Regions from separate parts of the Pseudoalteromonas sp. NJ631 genome, predicted to be linked through region 2. Evidence: predicted binding sites of a transcription regulator. Region 2 holds the regulator's gene; the other holds the start of a gene.
What was found. Region 2 encodes NrdR, which represses ribonucleotide reductase genes. Its sites were predicted from a motif close to AAACACNANATNTNGTGTTT; they were not measured.

Region 1 (15,076 bases), on a different contig from region 2:
CGGTAACGAGTTAACAGTTAAAAGGCTGACGGGCAAAAAGATCACCTTAGTGCCAATTTTAAGAGCGGGTTTGGGGATGCTAGATGGCATACTGCAGTTGATCCCGGCAGCTAAAGTAAGTGTTGTGGGTTTGCAGCGTAACGAAGAAACACTTGAGCCTGTGCCTTATTTTGAGAAGTTGGTGGGCAATATCGATGCCAGACTTGCATTAGTTATTGATCCAATGCTTGCGACAGGTGGCTCACTGATTGCTACTATCGACATGCTAAAAAAAGCAGGTTCAAAAGAGATCAGAGCGATTGTACTTGTGGCAGCGCCAGAGGGAGTAAAGCTGGTGGAAGAAGCGCATCCAGATGTTGAAATTTATACCGCTTCGCTGGATAGTCATCTAAATGAAAAAGGATATATAGTCCCAGGGCTTGGTGATGCTGGTGACAAAATCTTTGGTACTCGCGCATAACTTACTGATTTAATGTCATGAAATTGAGGTATCACAGTTTCAAGTTAAATAAAAAAGCTACCTATAAGAGGTAGCTTTTTGGTTTCTATAAAAGAAAGGAATCGGTATTAAAAGTAGCCTCTGATACCAAGCTTAATGTTACGACCTGGAAGTGGGGCTTGCTCTTTGATAAACGAGCTATGCACAAAGCCGAGTTCATTAGTCAAATTATCAAGGTTAACATAACCAACCATGTCACTGCCCATAAACTCAAAGTCATAGTTAAATGACATATCCACTAACGTATAGCCCTTAGTTTCACTTTCATAGCTGGCGATGTTGTCTTGCTTGAAGTAATGCGTCACTGTGAAGTTAGCTGTTAAGTTCTCGTAACTGTGTTCGTAATCAAGACCTAGCTTGTTACTTGGGATACGTGGTAAATATTCGTCGTTATCTAACTTGGCTGTTAGCGAGTCACCAAACACTTTAACGCGTGCAAAGTTGCTTAATTTGTAATGGGCATCAAACTCAAGACCGTATAGTTTGGCATCACTGCTTTCAAACTTAAACACTGGAACAGCGCCTTCATGTTCGTGATCTGCCACTTCTAAACCGTGCTCTGGACTATAGATATAGTCTGTTAATGCTTGATAGTAGAAGTTTTCGATGTCGTTATAGAAGAAGTTAACGGTATAGCCAAAGTCACCTGAGAACTTTCTAAAGCTGATGTCTAAGTTGTTTGATGTCTCTTGTTCAATATCTTGTGGCTCAAAGTGTAAATGATCGCCTTCTAGCTCATAACCAAGCCCTAGTTCATAGGTGCTGGTTGCGATATGAATACCATTTGAAAGAAGTTCCGCGGTTAATGGTGCGCGCTCCGAGCGAGACAGCGAAACAGCAACGTTTTGACCTTCAGCAAAGTCGTACACACCACCAATAGATAAGCTTAGATTAGTCATTTCTAGGTCATAAGAAATAAACCCATTATCTAAGTTACCACTATGGTCGTGGTCGTGTTCACCTTCATGGTCATGGTCATGGTCATGGTCGTTTTCGTACGCTTCCAGTTGGTTACCTTTACTTGATAGCTGGTAGTCTTCGATTCGAGCACCTAACTCAAGCGTAAAATCTCCAAAGCGACGTTCTTCAAGGATATAAAGTGCGTGCGTTTTGGTATTGGTCGATGGTGTAAAAGCTTCTTCACCGTTCGCGGCGTAATCGCTGTCGGAGAAATGATAACCGACAGTGCCGTGCCACTCTCCTAAGCGGTGCTCCGCCGTTAAGCGTAACTCAGTTGTATCATTCTCAAATACAGTACCAATATTTCCATCTTCAATTTCAGCGTGTTCATAATCGGTGTAGCCGACACGTAGACCAACAGATTCAAGCCAATCACTGTGTACTGCATAATTTACAAGCCCTTGCCAACGATCTTGCTTTACTCGAGCAAATACGGATTCTTCTTCGTGGTCATGTCCTTCTTCTTCATGTTCGTGATCATGGTCATGACCAATATGAGAGTGAGCAGGAATGCCATAGTCCGTATCAACACGGCCATACGAGAAACCAACGGTCAGATGATCGCCAACATAACTTGTACCTAAGTTAAATTGCTCAGAGTCGATAAAGGTATTATCGACGCGATTGGCGTACTCTGTTTCATGCTCTTCTGCTTCGTGGGCATGATCTTCGCCTTCATGTTCATGCTCGTGTTCTTCATGTTCGTCATGAGGTAGCGCAAAATTTGGGGTTTCATAGTCACCACCTTTACGCTTAACGCCATCGAAATGGAAGTTAAAGCCGTCAAAGCCTGATTCTAATAACACCGCAAAGGTATTGGTATTTGAGTTGGTATCATGGCTATAGTCGGCAGCGCCCTGAAGGCTTTCGATCACATCAGTAGGAATACGATTATCAACGACATTAACCACACCACCTATTGCACCTGAGCCGTATAGTAGGGTAGCTGGGCCTCTTAGCACTTCAATCTGTTGCGCTGCTAGCGAATCGTTAGTGTTGGCATGGTCAGGACCAACGCGCGAGGCATCACTACTGTCTAACCCATTTTGCGTGATTTTGACCCTCGGTCCATCTAAGCCACGGATGATTGGGCTTGAACTCACCGGACCAAAGTAACTAGCATTGATCCCTGGTTGGCCTTTTAGTGTTTCACCCAGTGTGGGTTTTGCACGGTTTTTTAGTTCATCACCGCTTAATACACTCACTGGAGAGGTCATTTCCATACTATTTTTGTGCAGGGCAGAAGAATAAACAACTATGCTCTCAACGGACGTTGGTGTTAGCTCAACACGTACGAAACCTTGTTCTTCGGTAACATTAATACGATGGTCTAAGTAGTTTGGCTTTGAGATATGAAGCTGCGAGTCAGCATCAAGCTCAATCGTAAATTGGCCAAATTTATCTGACTTTACCGATTTGCTTTTGCCATGAAGGTGGATAGTGGCGTTACTGAGCGGTTGGTTGTTTGCATCAACCACTTTACCTGTTAGTTGTGCAGCATAAGCTGGCGCTGCACCTATTATTGAAATTAATGCGCTGGCGATAAGAGACTGCTTGAACATATTTTTATTACCACGAGTTAGGTTATGTATTGAACGAGTGAGCCTATTCGGCTAATAGAGTGATAATATAACACTACAAATTTGGAGGATCAATAACGTTATACTATAACTTAGTTATTGTTGAAATTAGAATTACAACTATAGTTAAGGAACAAGTCAAAGTGAGCACAACATAATGAATAAGCCATTTGTTTTCAAGGCAAGGATTAAGGTTGCTGACTTATTTCACCATAGCCACCATGAAGAAGCGTTTACTACTGCCATGTTGTCAAAAGAAAGTAGCGAGCACTTTGCGATGAAACTGCTTGGGATCTGCGCACTATCTTTTGATAAGCCGGCAAAGTGGAGAAAGGCGGAGAAAAAATATTGGCCGGATGTATGGCTAGAAGATGACAACGAACAGGTTGAAGTCGCTTTGTTTATTGGTACCTTAGAAGTCGATGAGATACTCAAGTATGAAAAGCTTTATACTAAGGTTGTGGTGTTGTGTGCTGGCGGTGAGCAATGGTTTGAAGAGCGTCGAGCGCAATTACAGTTTATTGGATCTTTCTCTGTGTTTAGTATTCCCACGGACTTTGTAGCTGAATTGTGTGAAATGCTGACGCGAAGTTTGCATTGGGATGTGATTTTTGAAAATGGGGCGATGAGTGTTACTGATAGTGAACACTATATTCGTACTCAAATTACCAAGCTGATTTAAGGCATTAGTTAGGGATAACGGCTGTTAGAGAACAAATTACTATCTCGTGTTTTGGTTATTTACGGCAACTCTATTTTAATATGGCTTGTGGGTCTGCTACAGCACAATAAAATTTCCCCATCTCTCACAAAAGCAAGTGGTTCGTTCGCGTACTGTGTTTGTCCCTCGATGAGTTTGGCGCGGCAGGCGCCGCAAAAACCCTCGCGACATTGATAGGGGACTTCAATATTTGCGGCTTCAAGGGTTTCGAGTATCGAAGACGAAGAAGCCACATATTTCAGTGGCTCCTCAATATTCTCAACCTGAATTAGGAAGGAAGGCTTTTCAACCATTACAGGTCGAAATCGCCAAAGTCAGAGGCATCAACTTCAGAGTCGATTTGTCCAACAAGGTATGAGCTGATCTCAGCTTCCTGTGGTGCAACCTGAACATTGTCAGAAACAAGCCAAGCATTGATCCACGGAATAGGATTCGATTTGGTCTCAAATTGCGTTGGTAAACCAACTGCTGCCATACGAATATTTGTGATGTACTCAACGTATTGACACAAAATATCTTTGTTTAGGCCAATCATTGAACCGTCTTTAAACAGGTACTCAGCCCATTCTTTTTCTTGCTCAGCTGCTTCAACAAACATCTTAATCGCTTCGTCACGGCATTGTGCTGCCACGATAGACATTTCTGGATCGTCTTTGCCTTCTTGCATGATATTCAGCATATGCTGTGTGCCAGACAAATGAAGCGCCTCATCACGAGCAATCAGCTTGATGATCTTTGCATTACCTTCCATAAGCTCTCGCTCAGCAAAAGCAAATGAGCAAGCAAAGCTCACGTAGAAGCGGATCGCTTCTAAGATGTTTACCGACATGATGCAAAGGTACAGAAGCTTTTTCAGCTCAAACAAGTTAATGACGACCGTTGTGCCGTTAATTTCATGTTTGCCTTCACCGTACTGATTATAAAGGCTTACCTTTTCAATCAGTTCGTCGTAATACTTGGTCACTGCATCCGCACGTTCAACAATTTTGTCATTGCCCACGATGTCGTCAAAGATCACTTCTGGGTTTTGCGTCACATTACGAATAATGTGAGTGTAAGAGCGACTGTGAATAGTTTCACTAAACGCCCAAGTTTCGATCCAAGTTTCAAGTTCAGGGATGGAAACGATCGGCAAAAGTGCAACGTTCGGAGAGCGACCTTGAACACTGTCTAGCAACGTTTGATATTTTAGGTTGCTCAAAAAGATATGTCTTTCGTGCTCAGGGAGTGCTTGGAAGTCCAATCTATCCTTACTTACGTCTACTTCTTCTGGACGCCAGAAAAACGATAATTGCTTTTCAATTAGCTTTTCGAAAATAGGGAATTTCTGTTGGTCGTAGCGAGATACATTAACAGTTTGCCCGAAAAACATCGGTTCTTTTAATTGGTCGTTATGATTTCTGCTAAACGTAGAATATGCCATAAATGTGTTACTCAATACCTAAAAAAGCGGGTGAAGACCACCCGCATAAAAAGTTATATCTTACAAGCGCCGCCTTCACAGCCATCGTCTTCTGCTTCTGGTTTCAACTCATCTTGAGCATCCGAAGCACCGTCGCGGGTATTATGGTAGTAAAGTGTCTTAACACCAAGTTTGTACGCGGTGAGTAAGTCTTTTAGCAATAGCTTCATAGGAACTTTACCCGCTTCAAACTTACTTGGATCATAATTGGTATTTGCAGAGATAGTTTGATCGATGAACTTCTGCATAATACCAACTAGCGCAAGGTAACCATCGTTAGATGGAATATCCCAAAGTAGCTCATAGTTGTCTTTGAGGCGGTCGTACTCTGGTACAACTTGCTTCAAGATACCATCTTTACTCGCTTTGACACTGATATGGCCACGAGGTGGTTCAATGCCGTTTGTCGCATTTGAAATTTGCGATGATGTTTCCGATGGCATCAAGGCTGACAACGTTGAGTTACGCATACCGTGTTCTTGGATATTTGCTCTTAATGCATCCCAGTCAAGGTGTAATGGCTCTTCACAGACTTTATCAAGGTCACGCTTATAGGTATCTATTGGCATGATACCTTGTGAATAAGTCGTCTCGTTAAACTTAGGACAAGCGCCGCGCTCTTTTGCCAGTTCATTCGATGCTTTCATCAGATAGTATTGGATCGCTTCAAATGTTCTGTGTGTTAGGCCGTTAGCGCTACCGTCTGAGTACTTAACACCGTTCTTTGCAAGATAATAAGCAAAGTTAATCACACCGATACCCAGTGTACGGCGTCCCATCGTTGCATTGTACGCAGCAGGAACAGGGTAGTCTTGATAGTCTAATAGGTTATCAAGTGCGCGAACCGCAAGCTCTGCTAACTCTTCTAGCTCATCTAGAGACTTGATGGCACCTAAGTTAAATGCTGAAAGCGTACAAAGTGCAATTTCACCTTCAGGGTCATTTACATGGCTTAACGGCTTCGTTGGTAGTGCAATTTCAAGACATAGATTTGACTGGCGGATCGGTGCAACCTTAGAGTCAAACGGGCTGTGCGTATTACAGTGGTCAACGTTTTGTAGATAAATACGACCAGTGCTCGCACGCTCTTGTGCAAACATTGAGAATAATTCAATCGCTTTAATGCGTTTCTTACGAATAGATTCATCTTGCTCGTACTTAACATACAGTTCTTCGAATTTATCTTGATCTTCAAAGAATGCGTCGTAAAGACCTGGCACGTCTGATGGACTAAATAGCGTGATATAGTCGTCTTTAATTAGGCGGCTATACATGGTTTTGTTGAACTGCACGCCATAATCTAAATGACGCACGCGGTTTTCTTCAACACCACGGTTATTTTTTAGTACTAATAGGTTTTCAACTTCAAGATGCCAAAGCGGGTAGAATAGGGTCGCTGCGCCACCACGCACACCGCCTTGAGAACAGCTTTTAACAGCCGTTTGGAAGTGCTTATAAAACGGAATACATCCTGTGTGGTACGCTTCACCATTTCTGATTGGGCTACCTAGTGCACGAATACGACCAGCGTTGATACCAATACCAGCGCGCTGACTGACGTATTTTACAATCGCAGAAGAAGTTGCGTTGATTGAATCTAGGCTATCGGCACATTCAATCAGTACGCATGAGCTAAACTGACGTGTCGGCGTACGAACACCCGCCATAATTGGCGTTGGTAATGAAATTTTGAATGTTGAAACCGCATCGTAGAATCGCTTAATGTAATCTAGACGCGTTTCTTTCGGGTAGTTTGCAAACAGGCTTGCAGCAACAAGAACATATAAGAACTGCGCACTTTCATAGATCTCGCCTGTTACGCGGTTTTGTACAAGGTACTTACCTTCCAACTGCTTAACGGCTGCATAGCTGAAGTTCATATCTCGGCTATGGTCGATGTAGCTATTTAGCTCATCAAACTCTGCCTTTGTGTAGTCAGTGAGAAGGTGCTGATCATAGCGCTTGTCTTCAACCAGCTTTACCACGTGGTCGTGTAAGTGCGGCGGCTCAAAACAGCCATAGGCTTTCTTACGCAAGTGGAAAATAGCCAAACGAGCGGCTAGATACTGATAATCTGGAGACTCTTTTGAGATCAGATCGGCTGCAGCTTTAATAATCGTTTCGTGGATATCACCAGTACGAATACCGTCATAAAACTGGATGTGTGACTTTAATTCAACCTGAGAAACTGAGACGTTATCTAGGCCTTCTGCCGCCCATGTAATGACACGATGGATCTTATCTAGATCTAACGGTTCTTTGCGACCGTTTCTTTTGCATACAGATAGCTGTTGGTTCATGTTATGTGCCTGTATTCCTTAGGAACGCGCTTTAGATATCGCACGAATATAAAATTGTTTAGCAAACCACCACTATATATGGTGCCCTAGTGGCTAGGGATCACAAGATAGTGGGGTTGACGTGAATTTGCAAGAGAACAACTCGGGCAGAATTGTGGATAAGTTTGGGATAATTTATTTATGTAAGTATCCACTAACCTATGACAATCCACTTATCTGCCCACAAAGAAAAATCAACAAAAAGATGATGCTTTTCAGCAAAAATAAAAAAAAATTCTAACTGATTTTTTTCTACACAAATTCGTATCTATTATAGCAAAAACACAATATATGGTGTTTTATTTTTCTATCGGCACTAAATATGCGATAACGTGTCTAGCGGGTTAGTAAGATAGAGATCCGCATGCCAAGACTTAGCTTCAGCTTCAGATGGAATGAATCCCCACATTGCTGCTGCACTAATCATTTTTGCGGATTTTGCAGCAATAATGTCTCGTTCAGCATCGCCAATATAAATACACTGCTCTGGTGAAACCCCCAATTTTGACGCTACCAACAGTAAAGGCTCGGGATGAGGTTTGGCCACCGCCAGTGTATCTCCGCATACTACTGTCTCGATCTTTGCAAGTTCAGGGATCTGTTTTAGTAGCGGAAGTGTTAAAAACTCAGGCTTGTTTGTCATGATCCCAACCTGAATCTCTTTTTCTAGAAGTGCCGCTAATAACTCACCAATTTGCGCAAAGCATTGGGAATGTACTGATAAATTCTCCAGGTAGTAGTCGAGCACACCCTGACGTAAAACCTTAGTGTCGTAGTGCTTTAGTGACTCACCAAATCCTACCTGCAACATCGCTGCTACGCCGTTTGAAATCGCACTGCTATATACCTGTTTGCCGACAGTAGGCATTTTATTAGCAGTTAAAACGTGGTTTAGTGCAGCGCCCAAATCATCACTGGTATCCAGCAAGGTGCCGTCTAAATCAAATAGTACCGCTTGGATCATGCCAGCTTCTCAAAGTGTAGAATGTAGTTAACTGAAACGTCTTTAGTTAAGGTAAATGTTTTGCCGATAGGGTTGTAGTTAATCCCTGTCGCCGCTCTAACTTTGAGGTCGTACTTTTCAGCCCAATCAATTAAGGTCGAAGGGCGAATAAACTTATCATGCTCATGCGTGCCTTCAGGAACCATTTTAAGCAGTTTTTCTGCGGCGACGATAGCCAGTAAATACGCTTTTGTGGTTTTGTTTAAGGTAGAAAAAAATACATGACCACCAGGCTTAACTAGCTGTGCGACTGAACGAATAATGGATTCTGGGTCTGGCACGTGTTCTAGCATTTCCATGCAAGTTACTACATCGAATTCACTTTGGTGTATGGCTGCGAATTCTTCCGCTGGCACTTTTTGATAGTCTACGTTAACGCCGACCTCTAATGCGTGAAGCTTTGCAACGTTAAGCGGCTCTTGCCCCATATCGATACCGGTTGCATTTGCACCCAGCTTAGCCATGCTTTCTGTTAAAATCCCACCACCACAACCGACATCCAATACTGTTTTTGCGAATAGGCCTTCACACTTATCGTTAATAAAGTCCAACCTCAAAGGGTTAATGTCGTGTAATGGTTTAAATTCTCCCTCTCGGTCCCACCAGCGCTCTGCTATTTCTTCAAATTTAGCGATTTCATTAGGGTCTACATTTTGATGTTCGGTCATAAAAAACTTCCTCGTCGAATTGAGCGCATTATAAAGGGGATTAGATAAAAATAGCACCTGTAAAACGGTAAAAAGTGTGTTAGCATGCTTGACGAATTTTATAATAAACAAAGCCCCCGCTGATACTCTGAGGCAATTCGGCTATTTTTTGAAGTGCGTTTAATTGGCGCTTCAGCAGAAAAAGCAATTTGATATTCAGATAGCATCTCAACACAAGTTGTAGTGTGACACAAAAGGGGTGGACACTGAAGGAAAGTGGAGTCAAATGTCTGATCTCGCCAATGAAATCCTGCCAGTCAATATCGAAGATGAATTAAAAAATTCATACCTAGATTATGCAATGAGTGTAATCGTAGGTCGTGCATTACCTGACGTACGTGACGGCCTAAAGCCTGTTCACCGTCGTGTATTGTTCGCGATGAATGAACTTAAAAATGACTGGAACAAACCTTATAAAAAGTCAGCTCGTGTAGTTGGTGACGTAATCGGTAAATATCACCCGCATGGTGATAGCGCGGTTTACGATACTATTGTACGTATGGCTCAGCCTTTCTCTCTACGCTATATGCTCGTAGATGGACAAGGTAACTTTGGTTCTGTCGATGGTGACTCTGCAGCTGCGATGCGTTATACCGAAGTACGTATGGCGAAAGTCGCTCACGAGTTACTTGCTGACCTTGAAAAAGAAACCGTTGATTATGTACCAAACTACGATGGTACAGAGCAAATTCCAGATGTGTTACCAACTAAAGTGCCTAACTTATTGGTGAATGGTTCATCTGGTATCGCGGTTGGTATGGCGACCAATATTCCACCTCACAACTTAACTGAGGTGATCAATGGCTGTTTGGCTGTGATCCAGAATCCAGACATCACCATTGAAGAGTTAATCGACTATATTCCGGGTCCTGATTTCCCGACTGCCGCCATCATTAGCGGTAAAAACGGCATCGAACAAGCCTATAAAACAGGCCGTGGTAAGATCTACATCCGCGCGAAAGCTGAAATCGAAGTCGATGAGAAAACAAACAAAGAAACCATCATCGTTCATGAAATTCCTTACCAGGTTAACAAAGCAAGACTAATTGAAAAGATTGCTGAACTTGTTAAAGACAAAAAGGTTGAAGGGATCAGTGCACTACGCGACGAGTCGGATAAAGACGGTATGCGTATTGTTATTGAAATCAAACGCGGTGAAGTCGGTGAGGTTGTACTAAACAACCTATACGCGCAAACACAACTACAAACTGTGTTTGGCATCAATATGGTTGCACTAGACAACAACCAGCCTAAGTGTTTCAACCTGAAAGAAATGCTTGATGCGTTTATTATTCACCGTCGTGAAGTCGTAACGCGCCGTACTGTATTTGACCTGCGTAAGGCAAGAGACCGAGCGCATACGCTTGAAGGCCTCGCAATTGCGCTAGCCAATATTGACCCAATCATTGAGCTTATTCGTAAGTCACCAACACCAGCGGAAGCGAAAGCGGCGCTAACTGCGCGAGCTTGGGATCTTGGTAACGTTAAATCAATGCTTGAGCGTACTGGTGAAGAAAATGTTGCGCGTCCAGATTGGTTAGCGGAAGAATTAGGGATCCGTGATGGTCAGTACTATTTGTCTGAGCAACAAGCCCAAGCAATCCTAGACTTAAGACTACACAAATTAACGGGTCTTGAGCACGAGAAAATTCTAGCAGAATACAAAGAACTACTCGATCTTATCGCTGAACTACTGTACATCCTTTCTACTCCAGAGCGTTTGATGGAAGTGATCCGCGATGAGTTAGTTGAAATCAAAGAAACGTATGGTGATGAGCGTCGCACAGAGATCACTGCTGCTGCGCACGATATCAGTCTAGAAGATTTGATCAACGAAGAAGACGTTGTAGTTACGCTTTCTCACGAAGGCTATGTGAAGTATCAACCTCTTAGCGATTACGAAGCTCAGCGTCGTGGTGGTAAAGGGCGATCTGCAACTAAGATGAAAGATGAAGACTTTATCGAACGTCTACTCGTTGCAAATACTCACGATACAATTCTTTGTTTCTCCACTTCTGGCCGCTTGTATTGGTTGAAAGTTTACCAGCTGCCGCTTGCATCACGTGCTGCGCGCGGTAAGCCAATTGTTAACTTGTTACCACTCGAAGCTGATGAGCGTATTACGACAATTTTACCGGTTCGTGAATACGAAGAAGATAAGTTTATCGTCATGGCAACGGCAAGTGGTATCGTTAAGAAAACACCTCTGACTGCATACAGCCGTCAGCGTGCAAGTGGTATTATTGCTATCAACTTGAACGAAGGCGATAGCCTGATCGGTGCTAATATCACTACAGGTGAAAATGACATCATGCTATTTACTGAGCATGGTAAAGTTGTACGCTTTAACGAGAAGCAGCGAGATTCAGAAACAGGTGAAGTGAAGCGCGATCCTGAAACTGGCGAAGAAATGTTGGCTTTACGTCCGATGGGCCGTACAGCAACAGGTGTTCGTGGTATCAAGATGCCAGATGACGTGAAAGTGGTATCACTAATCGTACCACAAGGCGATGGTGCAATCTTGACCGTAACTGAAAATGGTTATGGTAAGCGTACACCGCTTGAAGAGTACCCAGCGAAGAGCCGTGCAACACAAGGTGTTGTGTCAATCAAAGTAACTGAAAGAAATGGCTCTGTGGTTGGCGCGGTTCAAGTTGATGACAACGATGAAATCATGTTGATCTCAAACCGTGGTACGCTAGTTAGAACGCGTGTAAACGAAGTTTCTACGGTAGGCCGTAACACCCAAGGTGTTATTCTGATCCGTACGATGGAAGAAGAAAAGGTAGTAGGTCTTCAACGCATCGAAGAAATTGAAGTGGAAGCGTTGCCTGAAGGTGATGTTGCAGAGCTAGAAGGTGAAGCAACACCTGCTGCGGGATCTGACGCAGAGGAATAAAAATTCTACCCAAAAAAAGCGACTTCGGTCGCTTTTTTTCTTTCTGTCAATTTTTTCAATCTGTTCCTCTATGACAAGAGCCTGAAGCCTGATAAATTAAGGCTACCAACAATCCGATGTTTTAGTCGGGCAGCCCACTGTTCATCCAAAAAGTCATGAGAATAACGCTATTCTTTGGATGATCTAGATTATTTGGAATGAGGAAAAATATGACGGTTTATAATTTTTGCGCGGGTCCTGCGATGTTACCTGTTGAAGTTATGAAAAAAGCGCAAAAAGAATTTCTAGATTGGCAAAATCTAGGTGTTTCAGTGATGGAAGTGAGCCATCGTTCGGCACCGTATCTCGAAATGGCAAAGCAATGTGAAGCAAGCTTACGTCGTTTGATGAACATCTCTGATGAATTTGAAGTTCTGTTTATGCATGGTGGTGGTCGAGGTCACTTTGCTGCTGTACCGCTAAACCTACATGTAGATGGTGTACCTGGCGTATATATCGAGAACGGGATCTGGTCTACCGGTGCGACGAAAGAAGGTGAAAAATTCACGCAAACGCATGCGATTAATATTCGTTCTGACGAAAATGGTCAATTCGACATTTTACGTGTTTCCGAGTGGAAGTTACCAGAAAACGCTTCATTTATTCACTATTGTCCAAACGAAACCATCGACGGTATCGAAATATTTGACGTTCCAAAGCATGCAACTGCACCAATTGTAGCGGACATGTCTTCCAATATTTTATCTCGTGAAATTAACGTCGATGACTTTGATTTGATCTATGCTGGCGCACAAAAAAATATCGGTCCTTCAGGGCTCAGTATCGCCATTGTACGTAAGACGTTATTGAAGCGTGAAGGGCTGCCAAGACCTGCTATCCTTGATTACGCCATTGAGGCTGATCAGCAAAGCATGTACAACACACCACCGACATTTGCATGGTATCTTGCGTTTGAGGTATTCAAGTATCTTGAAAGCATTGGTGGTGTTAAAGCCATGGAAGCGCACAATCAAGAAAAAGCAGCCATTTTATACGATTATATTGACGACTCTGACTTCTATTCAAACAAAGTTGCAAAACATTGTCGCTCATTGATGAACGTACCATTTTGGTTAAATGATGATAGCCTAAATGCTAAATTCTTGGCAGAGGCAGAACAAAACGGTTTAATTGCACTTGAAGGCCACCGTTTTGTTGGCGGCATGCGAGCTAGTATATACAACGCCATGCCAATTGAAGGGATCAAAGCGTTAGTTGCATTTATGGATAAATTCGCACGGGAGAACAGTTGATGGAACAATTGACCCTCAAGCCTATTACTAAAGTCAGTGGCAGTGTCACGTTACCTGGCTCTAAAAGCTTATCAAATCGTATTTTGTTGCTTGCAGCGTTGTGTGAAGGCACGACAAAAGTGACGAACTTATTGGATAGCGATGATATCCGCCATATGTTAGGCGCATTGTCTCAGTTAGGCGTTGAAGTAACGTTAGAAGATGATAATACAGTGGCACTGGTCAAAGGAAATGGTGGTAACTTTAACACCCCCGTTGAGCCGCTATTTTTAGGCAATGCCGGTACAGCATATCGCCCATTAACTGCAGTGCTTGCAGCTATACCCGGTGATTATGAACTGATTGGTGAGCCACGAATGGAAGAGCGCCCAATTGGCCATCTTGTTGATGCCATGCAAACGCTTGGTGCAGATATTCAATATCTCAAAAACAAAGACTACCCGCCGTTAAAAATTACAGGTAAGCAACTTGCTGGTGGTGAAGTTGAGATTGACGGTAGTATCTCAAGCCAATTCCTAACTGCATTATTGATGGCAGCACCACTTTTTAGTGGCGATACGAATATTGCGATTAAAGGTGAACTGGTTTCAAAGCCTTATATTGATATTACCATTGGCGTGATGGCGCACTTTGGGGTTCATGTCGAAAACCACGATTATCAACATTTCGTGGTAAAAGCAGGCCAGCAGTATCAATCTCCTGGAACACTTATGGTCGAAGGGGATGCCTCGTCTGCCTCTTATTTCATCGCAGCGGCTGCAATTGCAGGTGGTGAAATTGAGATAAAGGGAGTGGGTAAACAAAGTGTGCAAGGTGATATCGGCTTTGCCAAAGTGATGGAACAAGTCGGTGCAAACATTGATTGGCACGATGAGCGTATCGTTGTCCGAAAAGGTGAGCTAAATGGTGTGGACATTGACGCCAACGCTATCCCCGATGCGGCGATGACGCTTGCAACCGTAGCACTATTCGCAAAAGGTAAAACGGCAATTCGTAATATCTACAATTGGCGCGTGAAAGAAACCGATAGGCTAGCTGCCATGGCGACTGAACTTAAAAAAGTAGGCGCAGAAGTAGTAGAAGGGCACGACTTTATCGAAGTTACACCACCAGCTAATTTTAATTTTACGGATGTAGACACATACAATGACCATCGCATTGCGATGTGTTTTTCGATGGTGGCAGTGGGTGGTCAAGCTATCACGATTAACGACCCTAAATGTACGGCAAAAACTTTCCCAACCTATTTTTCAGTGTTAGAAAGTATTAGTCAGTATTAATTTCATCCAAGGTGCTGAAGATGTTCAGCACCTTAAAATCTTCTCTAAAATAGTCATCATTACAAAGTCAAATACGCACATATTTGACTGAATTTTATTCAGTCAAAGCCAGTCAGCACCTGGCATTTAGCACCGTTCGCTGCACTAATAATTTGAGATATAACAAAAAATGACAGGTAAATAAGGATATATTCAGCAAATTGACGTATACTATGCGCCGTCAAATTCAGGTGAGCATTTTTAGGAGGTCTAAATGCAGGCAGCTATGCCAGTTATCACCGTAGACGGCCCAAGTGGTTCAGGCAAAGGAACTGTTTGTCGCTTGTTAGCTGAA
Region 2 (15,076 bases):
ATTTACGGTTTTAGACAAAAGTCACATTAAGTCAGGCGACACAAGACGCTAATTTTGCTATAAAAAAATAAAAACTGGTTACAGTGGAGTCGTATGTACAAAGTTGGGGAATTTGTTTTTGATTATCAACGAGCAGAGCTTGGTCATCAGGGCCAAGTTAAAAAGCTTGAGCCGCAGATTAATGAACTGCTGAAGCTATTTGTCGAAAACCCTGGACAGTTGGTAACTAAAGAGCAAATCATCCATTTACTTTGGCCTAATCGCATCATCACTGATGATGCTTTTCGTGCGGTAATCAAGAAATTACGCCGATCCTTAGGAGATAGCGCAAAAGAAGCACGTTATGTTCGAACATTGCCATTGAAGGGCTACATATTGATTGCCGAAGTTTCTGTTTTACCTTCTAAAGCGAGGCCTTTGAACCACCTACGCTATCGGTTACTTTCTATAATTGCATTGATTTTATTGGTTTTATTTTATCTTTTTTCCGGTGGAACAGTCATCGAACCAAAGCTTGAAGCACTTACAAAGGTAGCCGGCTCAGAGGTTAGCCCTTCATTTAACAGTAAACTAAATCATTTACTTTACTCCCATCGAGCGGAGAAAGATGATTATCTTCAGCTTTACACTAAATCGTTAGAAAGCGGCGAAATTACTCAGCTTACTTTTGGTGAGGCTAATTTTGCCAATGCATACTTTTCCTATGATGGTAGTAAAATTGCGTTTACGAGGAGTACGGCCACAACTTCAGACATTGTAATCGCGGACTATTCGCCACAAACAGGGCTGACGAACTATGACACCTTACCACAAGCAGTCTCTTCGCAACGGTATTTGCAATCTTGGCGCGCGAATGGTCAGGGGTTGTATTTAAGTGACGCCAAAAAGCCGTTAACACCGCAAGGGATTTGGTATTATCGAATAGATAATCAAACACTACAAAATATTACCTCTCCCGGTGGGAATGGTGGCGGCGATTACTTTGCTCGCGAATCCCATAACGGGCGCTGGCTCGCGGTGCTTCGAAATAGCGACAGTCAAAGCCATGAGCTGTTGATCCAGCACCTTGCTAGTGGTGAGTTGAGTCATATCACCCTGTTGCCAAAAGCATTTAATCGTTTGGTTTGGCAACAGGATGATGAAAGTATCCTACTTTCAAGCTTTCACTCCGATTTTGCCCAGTATAATCTCACTGAATATGAGCTACATACCATAGAGCTTGATATCCCCCATCTGAACGACGTTTTCTATGGCTGCGGCAAGCACTGCTTTTATGCTCGACAGCACAATGGAAACTACCTAGATTTACAATATTTGGCGAACCCATTTTCCGAAAATTCAGTTTCTCACTTTGGTTTTCACACACAGCTTGGTGCACAAGACTTCCCCATCATGGATAAGATTAGCGACAAAACTTACTTCGTGACAAAACAATTTGGTAGAACTGAGCTTATTGCTGCTGATAGACAGACGAGTAGGGTATTACATACATTTCCCAGAGACAGTGATTTTAGCGCGCTGCAACTGAATGCTGAGGGTAGAAAGCTGGCAGGTATTGTCGATGGACGGTTATTTGTATTTGACCTTGAAAAAGATGCAATTAAGTTTCTCACCACATCACTAGAGCAAGTTACAACGCCTGTTTGGGTATCAAATCTAGATAACTTGCATTACGCAAGGCTTGAGCATGGTTCACCTGTTATCTATCGCTACGAGCTCGATACTCAAATTACCGTAAGGGAAGATGTTGGGTATTTTGCCAAGATAAAGGTTAGCTCATCTGAGACGCTGTTGCTCGACGATGCGTTGCAAGCTTGGTATCAAAAAGATGGCAAAAAGCGCCTGTTGACTAAACTACAAAGCGTGAGCTCAAACCGGTGGTTAATGAGAGGTGAGTGGTTGTATTACACGACCCGAAAAGAAAATTTGGCTTACTTAGAAAGGGTTAATGTATACACTGGTGCTATTGAAACACAATTTCTTGCCAAAAATAGGTATAGATTAAACTTTGATTTGTCTACTGACGCAGAGGTTATGTTGGCAGTCCGTTCGCTATTGGCGCAAAGTGACCTTGTGAAGATAGAATATTGAACTGGATAAAGAAAAATTGATAGCCATATCAGCTATCAATTTTTCGTACTCAAAGCTCAACAGATTCTAGATGGTAAAATTAAGACGCTAAGCCTTCGTCGTCACCAAGACCTTTGGTTAGATCTTCTAACAATTCTTTGATTTCTTCCGATACCAAAATAAAGTCAGCATCAAGTTTAACGGCTAGATCTTCTTTTGGAATATCTGCATTTTGGTCTTTAAGTGCTTCTGCATAGCTTAAACGTTTTAATGTGCCATCGTTTTGTAAAACGAACTTCACGCGCTCACGCCAATCTAACGCGAGTTTAGTCACACGTTTACCGTTTTCTAGGTGCGTTTTGATTTCGTCTGATGAAAGGTCATGTTGTTTTAACTTTACCTGAGCACCGTTGTCGTCTGGCTCTTGCAACTCAGCGTCGGTGCCTATTGCAAAGCCTTCAGGTGCACTAAACTCGGTGAGCCAGTGTGTTAGCTGTAAGTCTAAATCATAGTTTGCAAACGCAGGTACAACAGGAAGTGTGCCCAGAGACTTACGCAGTAGTGCAAGTAGTTCTTCCGCTTTATTGAAGCTGGCGCTATTTACAATCACCCAACCTGACTTTTGGTCGATAAAAGCAAATTGTAGGCTCGATTTTTTGAACGCTTGAGGCAATAAAGTGGCTAGGATATTTTCTTTAATATCGTCTTTTTCTTTTTTCTTTATTGGACGGTTTTCTTGCTGCTCTATTTGCTCAATTTTTTCGGCGACCATTTCATTGACTACGGCTGCAGGAAGCACCTTTTCTTCGCGCTTAGCACAAACTAAGATACTGTCTTGAGAAAAATGAGAAAGCATCTGGCCATGTTTGCCAAAAGCTTTAGTCCAGCCAAAAGTGGTCATGTCTTGGCTACCACAAGGACGAAAAATATCCTGCTCGAGTGCTTTTTCGAAATCTTCTTGTGCGTAAGTTACATCTTGTTTAAATTTGTAGCAGATTAAGTTACTGAACCACATAGAAATATGCCCGTCTGGAATAAAATTGCGGTCATCATAGCAAAAAGGTCACAGCTTGTATTCCACTAGATGATGTTTGATGGTGGGGGGATACTTGCTCCAATACGCCACTTTGCAGTATGGCGTATTGGATGGTTGTTGTGTTCTAAACTTGGTTAGCTAAACATCGCCATTGGTTTTTGTAAGTCTTTTGGGAAGCTGATGTAGTAGGTGAGGCCTTTGCCTTCTTCACTATTTACTTCGATATCCCCATTCAAGGTTTGTTTTACGAGGTTTAGGGTAATATGGGTACCAAGCCCACTGCCACCTTGATCGCGTTTGGTTGTAAAGAAGGGGTCAAACAACCTGTCTAGTTGGGCTTTACTCACGCCTTTACCGTTGTCTTTGTAGACAATATTTACCATACCATTGTCTTCTTTAATCTTAATATCTATTTGTCCTTGGTCTTGATTTTCAAAACCATGGATCAAAGAGTTCATGATAAGGTTAGTGAATATTTGGCTAATTGCCCCAGCAGGTAAATTTAGCGTCATGTCTTCAGGGCACTCAATATTCACTTGATGATGAGTCTTCTTCAATTTTGGATGCAATGAGCGGATCACTTCACCAAGGTATTGCTTCAGATTAATGGTACGAACTGCTTCACTGGCCTGATCGACTGCAATTTGTTTAAAGCTTGCGACAAGCTCCGATGCGCGGTCTAAATTGGTGGTAAGTAGGCTGGCACTTTGCTTTGCTTCGCTAATGAATTCTTCTAACGCTTTTGGTGACAAGGTTTTTCCGTTGTACGCCGCCTCAAGCTGATCTAAACGTTCCTGTAAGAACGAGGTCGCAGTCACGCCAATACCAACGGGTGTATTAATATCGTGCGTAATACCGGCAACGAGGCCACCAAGTGCTGCCATTTTTTCAGAACCCACTAGGCGCTCTTGTGCCATATTCAGCTCGTCTACGTACTTCTCAAGCTCTTTTTGTTTTGTTAATAGTTCTTCTTCTGTTTGTTTTCTTAAATCAATCTCTTCTGTGAGCGTTAATTTCTGCTTTTCTAATTCATATTTTTGTTGTTGAAGATCCATCATCGCTTGGCTTAGGTTTGAGGTCTTACGTGCGACTTCTTGTTCCAATTGAATATTATGTTGATCAAGCTTTTCATTGCTGATCAAAAGCTCTTTTTGAGTTTGATCGAGCTTTTTACGATATTCAGAGACCTTATCTATTAGCTTATTGAATGCCTCTTCCATGATCTTTAGTTCATTGCGCTCTTTTGCGCCGATATCTATTTTATGGCCATCAACGTTGTCGACCTCAAAGTCTTCAATTTGCTCGGTGAGGTCGCTTAATGGCTCGGTAAGTAGCTTTCTGAAGGCAATTAAAAATAGAATAATCAAGAAAGTCGTCTTGATCATCGCATTACCTATCAAAAAGTAGATAGAGATCATGATGCGACTAAAGACCACCTCCCGGCTAGAAAACAATGTTACATCACCGACTTGTGTTGCACGTCCCGAGAATTCAAAAATCAACGGAAATGTGTAACCAAATAAACCGGATGGTGTATCTTCGATTATTGCTTCTTCTTGAACAAGCTGTTGGCTATACAGCTCGTGAATATCTAGTGATCGGCCAAGCTGTGAAATAATCTCGCCACTGTCATCACGTACAATAATTCCTTCGATCATGGGGATCGCAAGTAGGCCTTCTGCCGTAGTAACGGTCTGCTTCGTATTGAGTTCCCAAATGGCACGGGTCAAACTGCGGCTAAAGGTTTTTTGCAGCATGGTAAGTTCATTGCGAATATAGTCTTTGGTATTGACGTATTCAGCAACGATTTGACCACATGTGACGACAAAGGTTAGAAGGAAGTAAACCGACAGCACATTGGTGAGCAATTTTTTTGAGAGGCTTTTTTGCAGCATGAATTAAGCTGAGCTCCTACGGTAAGTTCATCGCCTTTGTATAATCTGTTCTTAAAGTTAGCCAATAAATGGTTAAAAATAAATAATTATCTTCATTAATTATGCTTTTTAGCGCCTTACCTAGGAAAGTTTAATGTGTTATAAGATAGCGATATCCAGTGACCGTTTTATTAACGATAGTACAAGACTGACCACTTTATGAGTTATTCCGTCTTAGTTTGCGATGATTCGGCTGTCGCCCGTAAACAAGTCATTAAAAACTTACAGAGCAAATTAGACCTGACCTTGCACCAAGCACAGAATGGCCAGCAGGCGATTGATTTACTGAAAACTCAGCAAATAGATTTATTGTGTCTGGATTTAACCATGCCAATACTTGATGGGATTGCTGTGTTAGAGGCAATAAAAGCACACCGAATTGAATGTTTCGTGGTGGTTATTTCGGCAGATGTTCAGGCCAAGATGAAAGAAAGAGTAGCGAGTTTGGGAGCGTTAGGGTTTTTAGAAAAACCGGTTAAAGCAGAGCAGTTATTAGGATTACTGCACCAGTTTGGGATCCGATAACTTATCTATGCAAATTACAAATGTCACTATTAGAAATTTGCATAATCTATTTTGCTCTTTCGTATTGACAGCGTGGCTAAACTTCAGGCACTCTAAAATTATGAAAACGAATATTATCACTACGACCATTATTACAACCACCATCCTAACGGGATAGTGGCATAGGTCAGTGCGAGTTTGAAAAAGGCCTGTGTTCACTAAGAACACAGGCCTTTTTTGTTTTTGGAATGAGGAAAAATGATGCGAGTACTAAAATTTGGAGGGTCTTCCCTCAAAGATTTTGCCTGTTTACAAAGAGTCAGTGAGCTAGTTAAAGACCACGGCCAGCAGCAAGCGCTTGTCGTGCTGTCGGCTCCCGGTGGCATGACAGATCAGCTTGTTGAGCTTGCTGATTTGGCTGGACGAGGGGAAGCGTTTGACTCCCAGTGGCAGTCATTTACTTCCCGCAGCCAAGGCTTACACAATGAAGTGCAAGCGGTGTACGGCGGTGTTGTTGGCTGGCCTGACTTTGAATTACTTAAGAATAAATTAGATGGCGCCAAGTTACTGGGACATTGCCCAGATCAAGCAAGAGCCTATGTCATTAGTTTTGGCGAACGTATTAGCGTTGCGTTGATGGACACCATGCTGCAATCAGACTCAGTGGCGCTTAGTGCTGATGCTTGTGTAAAAACGCAGGGCGGGTATCTCGATGCCGAAGTTGACCTTAAGCTAAGTAAATTATGTTTTGCAGAGTTGGTGCGTGCCCAAGCGTCGCGTTTTTATATCATGGCAGGATTTACGGGAAGCAATGAAGCGGGCGAGCTAACAACGCTTGGTCGCAATGGTTCTGACTACTCTGCGGCAGTCGCTGCTGCATGCCTAGAAGCCGAAATCTGCCAAATCTGGACTGACGTTGATGGTGTCTACAGTGCAGATCCTCGCCTGATAAAGAAAGCGACTAAGGTCGACGTGCTATCTTATAAAGAAGCCATGGAGCTATCTTATTTTGGCGCTAAAGTGCTGCACCCAAAAACCATTTTACCTTGCGCCAAAGCAGATGTGCCTTGTGAAATTAAAAATACTCATGATCCAGAAGTGCCTGGTTCACTGATTTGTGCCCAGGGCGGCGGCGAGGCTCCAGTAAAAGCGCTTTCGAGTCTTGATAAACTGGCTATGTTGACCGTGGCAGGACCTGGGATGAAAGGCAAGGTAGGCATGGCTGCTAGGGTCTTTTCTGCACTGGCAGCAGATAATGTATCCATTGTACTTATTACGCAATCTTCTTGTGAATTCAGCATCAGTTTCTGTGTCCATGAGCAAGACTTAACACTCGCGCTGGTTGCGCTTGAACAGGCATTTGAGCTTGAAACGCAAGCAGGTTTAATTGACCCAATTGAAGTGCAACGTAACCTTGCTATCGTTACTTTGGTTGGCGACAACATGAAAGCGCACAAAGGTCTTGCGGCCAAATTCTTTGCATCACTTGCACAGGCTCAGGTGAATATTGTCGCCATCGCACAGGACTCAACAGAGAGTTCGATTTCGGCGGTGGTTGACGGTGAACTTTGCCAAGATGCAGTAAAAGTATGTCATGAAAACTTCTTCACGCATGTACCGTCCATCGATGTTTTCCTGATTGGCTGCGGTCTAGTGGGTCAAGAATTAATGAAGCAGTTTCATAAGCAACAAGCATGGCTTGAAAAACGTAATATACGCTTGAACCTCTATGGCATTGCAAACTCAAGTAAGTGTTATTTAGACCCAGAAGGCGTACCGTTTGATAACTGGGAACTGGCGCTAGAGAAAGCTGAGTCGGGCTTTGATTTACAACAGGTTAGCCAGTTTGTTAGACAAAATCATTTAATTAACCCTGTGATTGTTGATTGTAGTGCAGCTCAGTTCGTTGCCGATGGCTATTTAGACTTTCTTAATGCGGGCTTTCATGTTGTTGCGGCTAACAAAAAAGCCAATACTGGCAGCTTTGAGTATTATCAGTCACTACAGCAGGCTGCACTAGCTAAGCGCCGTCACTTTCTATACGAAACCAACGTTGGCGCCGGACTCCCTGTCTTAGACAACCTTAAATTGCTGTTTGGCGCAGGAGATGAATTGCTTTCATTCAGTGGTATTTTGTCTGGCTCGCTATCGTATATCTTTGGCGTATTGTCGGATGGTTTATCGCTATCGGAAGCGACAGAGAAAGCCAAACAAAGTGGTTTTACAGAGCCAGATCCGCGCGATGACTTATCCGGTACGGATGTCGCGCGTAAGCTGCTTATCATTGCCCGTGAATCGGGGCTGCCGTTGGAACTCAGTGATATTGAAGTTGAATCCGTATTACCTGAAGGGTTTGCTGAGGGCGCCAGTGTTGATGAATTTATGGCGCAATTACCACAATTAGATGATGCTTTCGCAGCGCGTATTGCGGCAGCAAAAGCACAAGGGCAAGTGCTGCGCTATGTCGGTTCAATCGTTGACGGTAAATGCCGCGTTGGCATTGAAGCGGTAGATAAAGAGCACGCTCTGTACGATATTCGTGATGGTGAAAACGCACTGGCTATTTTAAGTCAGTATTATCAACCAAAGCCTTTTGTGATCAGAGGTTATGGCGCGGGCGCAGAAGTAACCTCTGCAGGCGTATTTGCTGATATCCTAAAAACGCTGTCGAGGTAGGACTTATGAAAACGTTTTATGCACCAGCGTCAATGGGCAATTTTTGTGTTGGCTTTGACGCCCTTGGCGCCGCAATCCAGCCTATTGATGGCAGTTTATTGGGCGATCAGGTCAGTGTTGAAGCCGCAGAGCGTGATACGTTCAATTGTATTGGTCCATATGCAGAAAAGCTCTCCGCCGATCCTAAAGACAATTTGGCGTTTCAGTGTTTACAGCACTTCAAACTGCATGTGGCACCAAACATGCCAGCGGTTGCTATGACCTTATATAAGGGCCTTCCTGTTGGTTCAGGTTTAGGCTCTAGCGCTTGCTCTGTGGTTGCCGCTTTTGCTGCACTCAATGATTTTGCCAATACGCAATTAAGTCAAGAGGCGCTCATTGAATTGATGGCCGACTTTGAAGCAAAGGTCAGTGGCGGTCGTCACTACGACAACATCACGCCATGCTACCTTGGTGGACTACAACTGACGGCAGACTGCATTCCAAGTAAAGCAATCAGTGTTGCGCATGATGAGAGCTGGTTTTATGTTATTGCATATCCTGGCTTTGCCTTGAATACTGCGAAAGCAAGGCAAGCACTACCACAGCAATTTTCTTTGCATGATACGGTGGAATTTGCCCAGCGACTCTCGGGCTTTTGTTTATTGATGCAGTCAGGTCAATTTGACAAAGCACTGTCGATGATGAAAGACAGCATTGCCGAGGAAGCGAGAGCGCCACTCATTGCCGGCTTTAGTGAAGCAAAAGACGCGCTACCAGCCCTAGGTGCCGAGCTGGTGAGTATTTCAGGGGCAGGGCCCACATTATTTGCTATTTGTAAGTCAGAGCAACAGGCAAATGCAGTGCAGCAATGGTTGCAACAAAACTACATTAATGAAGCGGGTTTTAGCCATGTTTGCCGATTAGATATGCTTGGCACAAGAGAATTAAAGGATCAAAAGTAATGAAATTAGTGAATTTAAAAGACGAACAGCAGATAGTCTCATTCGTTGAAGCGGTAAAAATCGGTTTAGGTCGTAACCAGGGGGTTTTTTTTCCTCCTACATTTGAGCGTATTGCGGATGTTGATGCACTACTTGAATTACCTTTTGCTGAGCGTAGTGCCAAGGTATTACATCACCTTATTGGTGATGAACTACCACAAGATACGCTCGATGCGATGGTAAAACGCGCCTTTAATTTCCCAGCTAAGTTAGTCGAAGTTGCTAAAAATCAGCATTGTTTAGAGCTTTTTCATGGACCAACACTGGCATTTAAGGACTTTGGCGGCCGCTTTATGGCTGAATGCATTAGCATGTTTAATCAAGGTGAGCGCGTGACTATCCTCACGGCAACAAGTGGCGATACTGGCGCCGCCGTTGCCCATGCCTTTTACGAAAAAGAAAATGTCGATGTGGTGATCCTTTACCCTCATGGCAAGATTTCCCTTGCCCAACAAAAGCTATTTACAACACTTGGGAAAAACATTCATTGTTATGCTGTAGATGGCAGCTTTGATGACTGCCAAGCGATGGTAAAGTCTGCATTCCTTGATGACGAAGTAAAGCAAAAGCTTGGTCTTAATTCAGCTAACTCCATCAACATCAGCCGTTTAGTGGCGCAAGTGTGTTATTACTTTGAAGCGCTAGCGCAATTACCTAAGTCGCAGCGTGATAAAGTGCATGTTTCAGTGCCAAGTGGTAACTTCGGTAATGTCTGTGCGGCGATGATTGCGGCCGCGATTGGACTGCCTATTGCCAAGTTAAGTGCCACGACAAACCAAAATGACACTGTACCCCGTTATATTGCCTCGGGTGAGTGGCAACCAAACGACACTTTGGAGTCACTCTCTAATGCGATGGACGTGAGTAAACCTAATAACTGGCCTCGTGTTGAAATCATGCTAGATAGAGAGGATTTTAACAAACATGACTTTTATTCACGTTCGGTGACGGAAGCGCGAACTCAGACAGTAATGCAAGAATTACATGATAAAGGTTACTTGGCTGAGCCACATACTGCGATAGCCTACGAAGGATTAGCGCTGGACTCTCAAGCGGATGAAACCGGAATTTTCCTTGCCACTGCGCATCCTGCGAAGTTTAAGGAATCTGTAGAAGGTGTTTTAAATCAGAAACTTGACATGCCAAAACCGTTGGTCGATGCATTGCAAAAACCATGTTTGGCAGAGCCGCTTAGTGCAGATTATGATGCTTTGAAGGCAGCAATGTTAGCAAAACTCAACTAAATCAGAGAGCCTGTCTGAGTGGGTAGAACGCCCACTCAGATAAGGTCAATTTCAAGACTATATTAGCTTTTCAAATACAACTTAGGTTGTCTTATTTAAAATATTAATGTTTAAATAAAAAAATATCATCGCGATAGGGGTGTGAAATAAATTCAATCCCTGCTTAAATATGCCCATGCTGATTTCATAGGCAAACTGGTTATCTTGTGATGCTAGATTGTCTTTAAAAATACCCTTACGTTTACCTAGGAGAAACCATGTTAGAACGTAACATGAATATTGCAGATTTTGACCCAGAACTATTTGCAGCGATTGAAGCAGAAACTTCACGTCAAGAAGAGCACATCGAGCTTATCGCTTCTGAGAACTACTGTAGCCCACGTGTACTTGAAGCGCAGGGTTCTCAGCTAACAAACAAGTATGCTGAAGGTTACCCAGGTAAGCGTTATTACGGTGGTTGTGAGCACGTTGATGTGGTTGAGCAACTCGCGATTGACCGTGCCAATGCGCTATTTGGTTCGACTTACGCAAACGTTCAGCCTCACGCTGGCTCACAAGCAAACGCGGCGGTATTCCAAGCGCTACTTCAGCCACATGACACTGTGCTAGGTATGAGCCTTGCTCACGGTGGTCACTTAACGCACGGTTCACACGTAAACTTCTCTGGTAAAACGTACAATGCTATTCAGTACGGTCTAAACGAAGAAACTGGCGAAATCGATTACGCGCAAGTTGAAGCGTTAGCACTTGAGCACAAGCCAAAAATGATCATCGGTGGTTTCTCTGCGTACTCAGGTATCGTTGACTGGGCTAAGTTCCGCGAAATCGCTGATAAAGTAGGCGCTTACCTACTTGTTGATATGGCGCACGTTGCAGGTCTTGTTGCCGCTGGTATTTACCCAAGCCCAGTGCCTCATGCACACGTTGTAACAACAACAACGCACAAAACGCTAGCGGGTCCTCGTGGTGGTCTTATCATCTCTGCTTGTGATGATGAAGAAATCTACAAGAAGCTAAACTCTGCTGTATTCCCTGGTGGTCAAGGTGGTCCTCTATGTCACGTTATCGCTGCGAAAGCGGTTGCGTTCAAAGAAGCACTACAGCCAGAGTTCAAGTCATACCAAGAGCAAGTGGTTAAAAATGCACAAGCTATGGTTGCGGTACTTCAGGAGCGTGGTTATAAAGTGGTTTCTGGCAAAACTGAAAACCACCTGTTCCTACTTGACCTGATTGATAAAGACATCACAGGTAAAGATGCGGATGCAGCGCTTGGCCGTGCAAACATCACAGTAAACAAAAACTCTGTACCAAACGATCCACGTTCACCGTTCGTTACTTCTGGTCTGCGTATCGGTTCTCCTGCGATCACTCGCCGTGGCTTTAAAGAGGCTGAGTCGAAAGAGCTTGCTGGCTGGATCTGTGACGTACTAGACAACATCAATGATGAGTCTGTACAGGCACAAGTGAAAGAAAAAGTAAAAGCAATTTGCGCTAAATTACCTGTTTACGCATAATTTCGCTCACAAAAAAGCAGTTTTTTGTTATGATTAAGGCCGCATTCAAGCGGCCTTTTTTGTTTTTGAGTCAACGAGAGCGTCTATGCATTGTCCATTCTGTACAGCCAAAGATACCAAAGTGATAGATTCACGTTTGGTTGCTTCCGGCCACCAAGTCCGTCGCCGTCGTGAGTGTATTTTATGCCACGAACGCTTTACCACTTTTGAAGGTGCTGAGCTCTTAATGCCGCGCGTAATAAAGCAAGATGGAACCAGAGAGCCTTTCAATGAAGATAAGTTACTCAATGGCATGCACCGAGCGCTGGAAAAGCGCCCCGTCAGCACAGAACAAATAGAAGAAGTGGTACACCAGATTAAATCTCAAATTCGTGGTACGGGCGAACGTGAAGTACCAAGCGACATGATTGGAGAATGTATTATGGAAGCCCTCAAAAAGCTCGATAAAGTGGCTTATGTGCGATTTGCTTCGGTATATCGCTCTTTCGAAGATATTCGTGAGTTTGGTGAAGAAATTGCGAGGTTGGGGGATTGAGCCAGTTCACAGCGCAAGATCATGATTACATGAGCCGTGCAATCACGCTTGCAAAGCGCGGTAAATACACCACAACACCCAATCCAAACGTCGGCTGTGTGATCGTAAAAGACGGTGAAATCGTCGGCGAAGGCGCGCACTTAAAAGCAGGTGAAGGCCATGCTGAAGTGCATGCGCTTAAGCAAGCTGGAGCTAAAGCCGCTGGTGCGACTGCCTATGTAACGCTTGAGCCATGTAGTCACTATGGCAGAACGCCGCCGTGTGCTAAAGGTCTGATCGACGCAGGCGTCAGCAGAGTGGTTGCAGCTATGGTTGATCCTAACCCACAAGTTGCAGGGCGCGGATTGGCAATGTTAGAGGCCGCGGGAATTGCAACGGCTTTTGGTTTGCTAGAGCCACAAGCAAGGGCGCTAAATACTGGTTTCTTGAAGCGAATGGAGTATGGGTTGCCGTTCGTGACCTGTAAGCTTGCCGCTTCTCTTGATGGCAAAACTGCATTAAACAATGGCCAGAGCAAGTGGATCACCTCAGCGGCAGCGCGCTTAGATGTGCAGCGCCACCGTGCGCAAAGCTGCGTGGTCTTGACCGGGGCCGATACGGTTATGGTAGACAATGCCAGACTCAATGTTCGTGAAGAGTTTTTGCAAGACACCGATTATCCTCAACCTGAGCTACGCCAGCCGATACGTGCGATTATTGACTCACAAAATCGTCTGACACCAGATCTTGCGTTATTTAAAATCGCATCTCCGGTGATTATTTTTCGCCGTACTATTGATAATTCAGCGCAATGGCCTCATTTCGTAGAGCAAATTGTCGTGCCTGAAATCAACGGTAAGCTCGACCTAAAAGCCGTGCTCAACAAGCTGGCTGAAAAGCACTGTAATTATGTTTGGCTTGAGGCTGGCGCCACCCTTGCGGGGGTAATGCATGAACAAGGGCTAATTGATGAATATATCATCTATTTGGCACCGAAAATAATTGGCGCTGGAAAAGGGCTGTTTAACACCACACCACTGAGTGCCATGTCGCAAATACCAGAGTTAGTGTTTGGCGACGTTTGCCAAGTGGGGCCTGATCTCAAACTTATCGCGACTAAAGAGAAGTAAAATGTTTACAGGTATTATCGAAGCAACAGGAACATTAACTCAATTGCAGCTCAAGGGCGGCGATTTAATTGTTCGTGTAACCACGACATCTCTTGATATGAGCGATGTAAACTTGGGTGATAGCATTGCCACTAACGGGGTCTGCCTGACCGTAACTGAGAAGTTTCATGATGGCTTCAAAGCCGATGTTTCTAACGAAACCTTAAGTTTGACGCGTTTTGCCGAGTACAAACAAGGCCAAAAGGTCAATCTTGAAAAGGCACTGCAGCCGATTTCACGCCTAGGTGGTCATTTGGTTTCTGGCCATGTGGATGGTATCGCTGAAGTGGTAGAGATAACCGCTAATGCCAGAGCGACTGATTATTGGCTAGCTGCGCCGTCATCGCTAATGAAGTATATTCCGTATAAAGGCTCGGTTGCCATTGATGGTATCAGTTTGACGGTCAATGCCGTGGAACAAAATCGCTTTAAACTGACCATTGTGCCTCACACGGCGCAAGAAACGACGATTGCAGGTTTTCAAGTCGGGTCAAAACTAAACTTAGAGGTTGATCAAATCGCCCGCTACCTCGAAAGACTAATTCAGGGTGAGCCAAGCGCTGCCAGCGAGTCCACTCTCACAACCAGTCTATTGGCGAAAGCTGGCTTTATAAAGTAGCCACAGACAAAGTAAAAATGGGAAAACTATGAGTTTAAATAGTGCTGAGGAAATCATCGCGGACATTAAAGCCGGTAAAATGGTTATTTTGATGGATGATGAAGACCGAGAAAATGAAGGTGATCTGATCATTGCAGCAGAGCACATTACACCAGATGCAATTAATTTCATGGCAACATATGGTCGCGGGTTAATCTGTTTAACCATGACACAGGAGCGCTGTGAGCAGCTGAACTTGCCACTAATGGTGAAAACCAATGGCGCTCAGTTCTCTACCAACTTTACTTTGTCTATTGAAGCTGCGAAAGGCGTAACTACTGGGATTTCAGCGGCAGATCGTGCTCGTACAGTGCAAGCTGCAGTTGCCAAAGGTGCAGTGCCTGAAGATATCGTACAACCTGGTCATATCTTCCCAATCATGGCGCAACCAGGCGGCGTTTTAACGCGTGCAGGTCATACTGAAGCTGGATGTGATTTAGCACGTTTGGCGGGATTGGAGCCTGCATCTGTGATTGTTGAAATTCTCAATCCAGACGGCACTATGGCACGCCGCCCACAACTAGAAGTATTTGCAAAAGAACACGATATTAAAATCGGCACCATTGCTGATTTAATTGAGTATCGTAACTTAAACGAAACTACTATCGAAAAAGTAGCAGAGTGTAAACTGCCTACTGAGTTCGGTGAGTTTAATCTGGTGACGTACAAAGACACCATTGATAATCAACTTCACTATGCGATGGTTAAGGGCGAGATCAAATCGGAAGAAGCCAATTTAGTGCGTGTGCATTTGCAAAGCACGTTTAACGATAT

Region 1: the regulator NrdR is predicted to act here: its motif matches at 7,590-7,609, upstream of nrdA (class 1a ribonucleoside-diphosphate reductase subunit alpha).

What each region holds. Positions count from the first base shown of each region.
Region 1 is NZ_AKXJ01000004.1:56,920-71,995, forward strand. It holds gene upp (uracil phosphoribosyltransferase) at 1-460, shown strand, start outside; gene A587_RS0109025 (TonB-dependent receptor) at 568-3,021, opposite strand; gene A587_RS0109030 (YaeQ family protein) at 3,197-3,721, shown strand; gene yfaE (class I ribonucleotide reductase maintenance protein YfaE) at 3,781-4,053, opposite strand; gene nrdB (class Ia ribonucleoside-diphosphate reductase subunit beta) at 4,053-5,183, opposite strand; gene nrdA (class 1a ribonucleoside-diphosphate reductase subunit alpha) at 5,237-7,522, opposite strand; gene A587_RS0109050 (HAD family hydrolase) at 7,878-8,525, opposite strand; gene ubiG (bifunctional 2-polyprenyl-6-hydroxyphenol methylase/3-demethylubiquinol 3-O-methyltransferase UbiG) at 8,522-9,232, opposite strand; gene gyrA (DNA gyrase subunit A) at 9,498-12,170, shown strand; gene serC (3-phosphoserine/phosphohydroxythreonine transaminase) at 12,380-13,462, shown strand; gene aroA (3-phosphoshikimate 1-carboxyvinyltransferase) at 13,462-14,742, shown strand; gene cmk ((d)CMP kinase) at 14,996-15,076, shown strand, end outside.
Region 2 is NZ_AKXJ01000001.1:620,238-635,313, reverse strand. It holds gene A587_RS0103035 (winged helix-turn-helix domain-containing protein) at 94-2,091, shown strand; gene rdgC (recombination-associated protein RdgC) at 2,171-3,085, opposite strand; gene A587_RS0103025 (sensor histidine kinase) at 3,241-5,001, opposite strand; gene A587_RS0103020 (response regulator) at 5,200-5,565, shown strand; gene thrA (bifunctional aspartate kinase/homoserine dehydrogenase I) at 5,806-8,220, shown strand; gene thrB (homoserine kinase) at 8,226-9,164, shown strand; gene thrC (threonine synthase) at 9,164-10,447, shown strand; gene glyA (serine hydroxymethyltransferase) at 10,705-11,961, shown strand; gene nrdR (transcriptional regulator NrdR) at 12,047-12,496, shown strand; gene ribD (bifunctional diaminohydroxyphosphoribosylaminopyrimidine deaminase/5-amino-6-(5-phosphoribosylamino)uracil reductase RibD) at 12,493-13,605, shown strand; gene A587_RS0102985 (riboflavin synthase) at 13,607-14,263, shown strand; gene ribBA (bifunctional 3,4-dihydroxy-2-butanone-4-phosphate synthase/GTP cyclohydrolase II) at 14,292-15,076, shown strand, end outside.